3 regions of the Microcystis aeruginosa FD4 genome follow, and region 3 is predicted to be linked to each of the others. Evidence: riboswitches for the same ligand, from Rfam matches in the RefSeq annotation. Region 3 holds a riboswitch; each other region holds the start of a gene.

Region 1 (2,269 bases), 1.0 Mb from region 3:
GCTGTTCCTTCATCATTAGTTGCTACAATGATCTCTAACTGATCAGAATCCCCTTCAGGAATTTGAACCGTTCCCGTCTTGCTTCCTCCAACAAATCCTGTTTCTAAGATATTCCTTCCTTCATAACGAATAATGAAGTTATCAGGAATCGTATTCGTTGCACTAGGATATCCGGCATAAGCACCATTAAGGGTCGTAGCAGGAAGAATCTCAATGGAAGGTAAAGTTATATTACCTTTTTGCCAATCTTGTGCCAAGTTAAGGGCAGTAATCGTCACAAAACTGTCTCCAAAGGCAAGTCTCATCTTGTCAATAAATTCTGGACTGGTAGCGAATTCCTGAAGAGAGTAAGATACGCTTTCCAGAGATTGGGAGAGAATTTGGCTAAACCTAAGAGATTGGTTCATTGTGTTGTTCCCAAACAAAAAATGGGGAGCATCTCACCTTTGTAACCCCTAAATCAGGTGTTTATACCATTTTTCAAAAGTAATGACAGAGATGGTTATGCCTGGTGCATCTCAATTTTGTCGAAATATCCAGATGACATTTTGGGCGCACGCGGTGCGCCCCTACCATTGGCGAAATAATATTATTGTAGGGGCGAATTGCATTCGCCCTCTTTGAACAACTTCTGCTGCTCACCTTAAGTGAGAGAAAATCACCAATAGGATACCATTTTCTTTATTCGCGTCACAACGAATGCAGGCTTGGCAAGCATTCGAGCGTGGATGTCTGTCATGGATTTAGAAATTTGGTATTATGTCAAGCTATTTTGAAAGCCTTGCTAGAAACCAGTTTTATGGATAAGTATAATTACTCACTTGCATAAATGAGATGCTCCCAAAGGGAAAAAAATGTCAATACGTTGAGTCTATAGGCAATGTTAGAAACTGTAACAAAAAAGAAAGAAATTTTTAACAATCACAGTAGTTAGGGCTTGCTGAAAAAAGCTGAAATGCTTGTGGTGCTTAAGATAATTGGGTAATTACTACGGCGGATTCAGGCTCAGTCTGGTACATCTTCTAAAAGGAGTTGTCTGTGCCAGATGGATAGAGGAATCGGCGTATAGCTGATTTTAATCTAGCAACGCCAAAACTCAAACTGTGGTATAATCCTTAAACTTGTCTTTGGGAAAGTCCAGTGCAATTCTGGTACTGTGCCGCAGCTGTAATCAAGTAAAAAGTAAAAAGAGTACATCTTCCCTTTTTCCTTGCGAGTCAGAATGCCAATTACAAGCTTTTGATCGGTAGTATAGACAACTAATTTTCTAACTACTTCTCTGCGTCGCATGGAGAACAAACAACGGTGAATTGGTTAGTTAAGGCAAATGCTTGTCCAGGTTTATTTTATGGAACTGCTGCCCAGGATGGGTTTTTAATTCGTCTCCGCACCCCCGGTGGATGGCTCAATTCTCCACAGGGAAAAGCGATCGCCACTTGGCTCGAACAATGGCAGAGTACAATACAAGTTACCAATCGGGCAAATCTGCAAATTCGCGGACTGCAAAAATCCCCCAGTTTAGAAGAATTTCAAACCCTGCAAAAATTAGGGTTAGCTGCCCATAATCCCAGTATCGATCATCTGCGTAACATCATGTCTAGTCCCACTGCCGGAATTGACTGCCAAGAATTGATCGATACTCGTCCATTAGTCCAAGAATTAGATAATTTTATCCAAAATTATCCATCAATTGCCCAACTAAGTCCTAAATTTAGTATCGGGATCGATGGCGGTGGTGCAGTGGGAATTGGCACCGGTTCAACTATGGCCTGGCAACACCGCTATAACGAGATTCATCTGTCAGCAATTGCCCTCAAGAATCCGACAAATTTAACTTCTATTGTTTGCTTTCGATTAGCACTCGCAGGAGATAAACAATTATACGACACGGACTTATTAATTGAGCCAGAAAACTGTTTAGCTGTGGTCAAAGCTTTAGTAACGGTTTATCTCGATTATGTTCAACAAACCCCTAATATCAAGGGGAAAAAACCGCGGATGAAACACCTGCTCAAAGATTGGGGATTGGCCAAATATCTCGAACAAGTTAACTCTCAATTACAGCGGACTTCTACTGGAATAATACAACGGCAAGAATACCAGCAAGCTGCCCATTCCACTCAACCCTATTTTCATCTGGGAATTCATCCTCAAAAGCAACCCGGATTGTCTTATATTGGCCTATCATTAAGATTAGGACAATTGACGGCTAATCAACTATGGGGATTAGCGGCACTATCAGAAACTTTTGGCAGTGGTCAGTTACGAT
Region 2 (2,269 bases), 690 kb from region 3:
CGGCCGTTTGTAGATCGTTGCGCCAGAAAATTAGGGCCGATTCGCCAGTTTGCGGATAATAATTTTTCCGCTCTCCAGCGATGCGGAAGCCAAAATGCTCGTAGAGTGCGATCGCTGAATGGTTCGATCCCCTCACCTCTAGCGTAGCCCTTTCCAGTTGTCTTTGTACAGCCTTCTCAAGCAGTTTGTAGAGAAGCAGTTTTCCTAATCCTTGTCTTTGATAGTCGGGATAAATTGCCAGAAGGGTAATATGCGCTTCTTCGAGAATTGCCCAAAAACAAGCCAATCCGATGATGGTTTCCGGATTGCTGGGTAGGGAGAGAATTAATAATTCACTGTTGGGGTTGTTTAATTCCCGTTCATAACCAGATAGGGTCCAAATACCGCCGAGACTGGTGCGATCGAGGGCTACCATGGCGGCAAGATGTGGGGATTTTGGGGTTTTAATCTGGATTTTTGGCATTTATCGGGGTTCTGTCGCAAATTTTTTTTTCAGAGCTGAGAAACTTGTGTTAAGCTAACTTTTAGCCGGCGATTCCGAAGAGGGATTCTACAAATTTTTTCTGCTCTAACCCCTGCCTTTTTCTAACTCCCTCTACTTGACCTTTATTAATTATCGTCTGGATGAGTTCGGGTTGTTCGATTCGGGGTTTCCATTATACTACAGGAAGCTTTCCCTTTTTGCGACAGAACCCCTTTTCTTATCCCGAACTGAGGATGTCAAAACACCCTTATTGTGTTATCATTAGGTTCAAGTCGGTTTTGATGGGGAGCAGCCATCAAACGCAAGGGGGAAAGTGCAGTGCGAATCTGCCGCTGTCCCGCAGCTGTAAGGAGAGGCGCAACTCTCTGAGTCAGAATGCCCGCCGATTAGTAAACCCGTTACATAAACATCTGCGAGGTAAAGATGATGAAGACTTCAAGCTTTTGCAATTTTCTGCGAGATGCTGCGCAATCAGCTGTTCGTTGGAATATTAAGGTTGTAGCGTTCTGAGTTGACGATTTGAGTTGAACGCGAGGTTGAGATTTAGCAAAGCTACCTGAGAAGGTGGCTAGTGTTTGCGCTGGTAATTACAGATGACACCTTCGCTATCCCTAACTATGGTCTGCTTCCCTACCGGGGGCGTTGTCAGATCAGAATAGGAAAGATGCAATGCAATCCTTGCTATCAAAGTAATTTGAGTTCCCAGCTGATTCGGATCATCTTTCAATTTGACAACGCCCTGCTTCCCTACCGGGAGACAGTCGCTTTTACCTGTTTTTCACAGAATTTGGAACGCTACAGCTATGACTATTCAAACTACAACATTGGGGTATCCCCGCATTGGTAAAAATCGTGAGGTTAAAAAGGCATTAGAAGCCTTCTGGAGCGGTAAATCTGATACAGAAACCTTGCTACAAACGGTTCGAGAGGTGGAATTTGCGAACTGGAAAACACAACTCGAAGCTGGGATCGATCGTATTGGAATCGGTGACACGACGCTTTATGACCATGTTTTGGATTGGAGTGTTCGTTTGGGGCTAATACCCGATCGCTTTCGTCATCTATCGGGACTCGACCAATATTTTGCAATGGCACGCGGCAAAGATGGCATTCCAGCGCTGGAGATGACCAAATGGTTTGATACCAACTATCACTATTTGGTACCCGAAATTGCGGCGGATGTAGAGCCAGAGGCAAACTTCGCAGATTTTTTAGCAACGGTGCAGCGATCGCAAGCCCTCCTGGGTGAGCAAGCCGTGGCGATCATCCTCAGTCCTGTCACCCTATTGGGTTTAAGCCGTTTAGAAGGTGATCTGGCAACACATCTCGAAAAACTATTGCCGCTTTATAGTGATTTGTTCGCTCAACTCAAAGCACTGGGCATCACAGAAGTGCAGTTACATGAACCGATTCTCGTCACCAGCAGTGCAGCGGATCTGAGAGAAGCGATTGCAACTACCTACAGCCAGCTTGCCGAAATGGGTGTACCGATTCACCTCGTCACCTATTTTGATGATCTGGGAGTGACTTATCCCTGGGTGATGGAAATGCCCGTTGCTGGCATCAGTTTAGACTTCACCCGTGGACGCAACTTAGAGTTATTGCAACAGCACGGATTCCCAGCAGATAAACAATTGGGAGTGGGGATTGTGGATGCGCGAAATATCTGGAAAGTTCGCCCTGAATCAGTGTTATCAACACTAGAAACCCTTCACAGCATTACGCCAAATATTCGGTTGCATCCCTCATCATCCCTGCAATTTGTTCCCTATGATGCAATGCGCG
Region 3 (2,269 bases):
AGAATCCCTACAACTCCCTGAATCCCCGTTTATCCATTGGTAAAGCAATTTTAGAACCGCTGGTTATTCATCATACCGGCGGTAATTCCCAAAAGCGACGGGAACGAGTAGAATATTTATTAGAACGAGTTAAACTTGATCCTAATTGGTTTGATCGCTATCCCCATCAATTATCAGGAGGACAACGACAAAGGGTGTGTATTGCTCGCGCTTTAGCCTTAAATCCTCAGTTTATTATCTGTGATGAATCTGTCTCTGCTTTAGATGTTTCCGTACAAGCGGGAGTCTTAAATTTACTCAAAGAATTACAGCAGGAATTTAATCTCACTTATATCTTTATTTCCCACGATTTAAGTGTCGTCAGATTTATGAGTGATCGCATTATGGTGATGAATAAAGGTAAAATTGAGGAAATCGGTACAGCTAACGAGATTATCAACTCTCCCCAAAGCGATTACACCCGTAAACTTATCGCTTCCATTCCCCAATTTACCGAAAGTCTTGCTAGTTAGTTAGTAATAACAAAACTTCATAATGCTTAACAGCACAAAAGTTAAGATTTCCTGTAGAAATTTTCTCTCTTGTTCCTAAGCGTGATAGGTTGGTTGAACATTCGACTCTAACCAAAGAAAATGATTAGAGTAGTCAGGGAAAGCGCAGTGCAAATCTGCCACTGTCCCGCAGCTGTGATTAAGGATTATCCTTATTAGTCAGAATGCCTGAGGAATGTGCGACCAAATCTAGTCAAATCTGCGAGGTACGGAATGAAGATACAGAAATATTGCCGCTTAATTCTTATAGCGGTGCTAACTGTTCATCTATTAATTAATTCAGCCAATCCAGCGGCAGCTATGCACATTGCCGAAGGGTTTTTGCCTGTACAGTGGGCAGCTTTTTGGTGGATAATATCGCTTCCTTTTTTCATTTTTGGCTTACGTTCTTTAACTCGTATTACTCAAGAACATCCCGAACTTAAGCTATTGCTTGCCCTAGCTGGCGCTTATACTTTTGTTCTCTCAGCCTTAAAAATTCCCTCGGTTACAGGTAGTTGTTCTCATCCGACGGGGACAGGTTTAGGAGCAATTTTGTTCGGTCCCTTGACGATGACTGTTTTGGGAACTTTAGTGTTATTATTTCAGGCTTTGTTATTAGCTCATGGCGGGTTAACTACTCTGGGGGCAAATATGTTTTCTATGGCTATAATTGGACCATTAGTTGCCTATTGTATCTATCATTTGCTTCTAAAAACAGGACAACAAAGAGTGGCTATTTTTTGTGCCGCTGCCCTAGCAAACTTGTTCACCTATATAACCACTTCTATCCAATTAGCCTTAGCCTTTCCTGCGCTTGACGGTGGGTTTATGGCATCTTTTATCAAGTTTGCGGGAATTTTTGCTCTGACTCAAATTCCTCTAGCCATTAGCGAAGGATTACTGACATTATTGGTCTGGAATTGGCTAGAGTCTTACGGAAAAAAAGAGTTAGAGACTATCAAATTATTACAAGGGTAAGGCTGAATTATGAACCGATATTCTCTAAGAAATAATTGGCTTTTGGCTATGGCTGTAATTCTTTTAGCAGTTTTGCCCTTAGTTTTTGTGCGGGGCGAATTTAGTGGGGCTGATGACCAAGCAGAAACCGCAATCACTACACTTAATCCTGAGTATAAATCATGGTTTCGACCTTTCTTTGAACCGCCTAGTGGTGAGGTAGAAAGTTTACTTTTTGCATCCCAAGCCGCCTTGGGGGCGGGGGTGATTGGTTTTGTTATCGGACTATATAAAGGAAGGACTGAAAAAGAACAATCTGCCTCCACAGAGGAGAATAGCAATTAGTAGAAATGAGCCATCTAATTGATAGTCTTGCTTACAAAAATCGTCTGCGTTGGTTGCCTCCAAATCATAAGCTATTGTTGACGATAGTTCTATTAATTATCTCGCTAATTTCCTCTTGGCCTGTGCAGTTACTCGTCGGTTTTTGGTTGACTATAGCAATTACTATCTATGCGGGGATTCCCCAAAGGACTTATCTGCGCTTGTTATCTTTACCTTTGGGGTTTTCTTTAATTAGTTTACCTGCTTTTATTATTAATGGTGTACCGTGGGATAAAAAATCAATAATTCAGCAGGATATTTGGCAAGGTCTGGGATTTTCTTTAGGTTATTTGTATCTCTATATTAGCCAAACAGGTATGGAGCAAGTTGGGTTTTTATTCCCCAGAATTTGGGCGATGACAAATTGTCTATATTTTCTAATTTTAACCACTCCC

What was found. Region 3 has a riboswitch for cobalamin ahead of GQR42_RS18400 (energy-coupling factor ABC transporter permease). Riboswitches for the same ligand answer to the same signal wherever they lie in the genome.
Region 1: linked by a shared signal. The riboswitch ahead of cobG (precorrin-3B synthase) and the one ahead of GQR42_RS18400 (energy-coupling factor ABC transporter permease) in region 3 are both predicted to bind cobalamin.
Region 2: linked by a shared signal. The riboswitch ahead of metE (5-methyltetrahydropteroyltriglutamate--homocysteine S-methyltransferase) and the one ahead of GQR42_RS18400 (energy-coupling factor ABC transporter permease) in region 3 are both predicted to bind cobalamin.

What each region holds. Positions count from the first base shown of each region.
Region 1 is NZ_CP046973.1:2,639,877-2,642,145, reverse strand. Features, by position in the region: gene GQR42_RS13430 (Calx-beta domain-containing protein) at 1-407, opposite strand, end outside; cobalamin riboswitch at 1,108-1,248, shown strand; gene cobG (precorrin-3B synthase) at 1,306-2,269, shown strand, end outside.
Region 2 is NZ_CP046973.1:2,975,247-2,977,515, reverse strand. Features, by position in the region: gene rimI (ribosomal protein S18-alanine N-acetyltransferase) at 1-463, opposite strand, end outside; cobalamin riboswitch at 741-885, shown strand; gene metE (5-methyltetrahydropteroyltriglutamate--homocysteine S-methyltransferase) at 1,288-2,269, shown strand, end outside.
Region 3 is NZ_CP046973.1:3,666,028-3,668,296, reverse strand. Features, by position in the region: gene GQR42_RS18405 (ABC transporter ATP-binding protein) at 1-512, shown strand, start outside; cobalamin riboswitch at 597-742, shown strand; gene GQR42_RS18400 (energy-coupling factor ABC transporter permease) at 765-1,511, shown strand; gene GQR42_RS18395 (energy-coupling factor ABC transporter substrate-binding protein) at 1,521-1,835, shown strand; gene cbiQ (cobalt ECF transporter T component CbiQ) at 1,841-2,269, shown strand, end outside.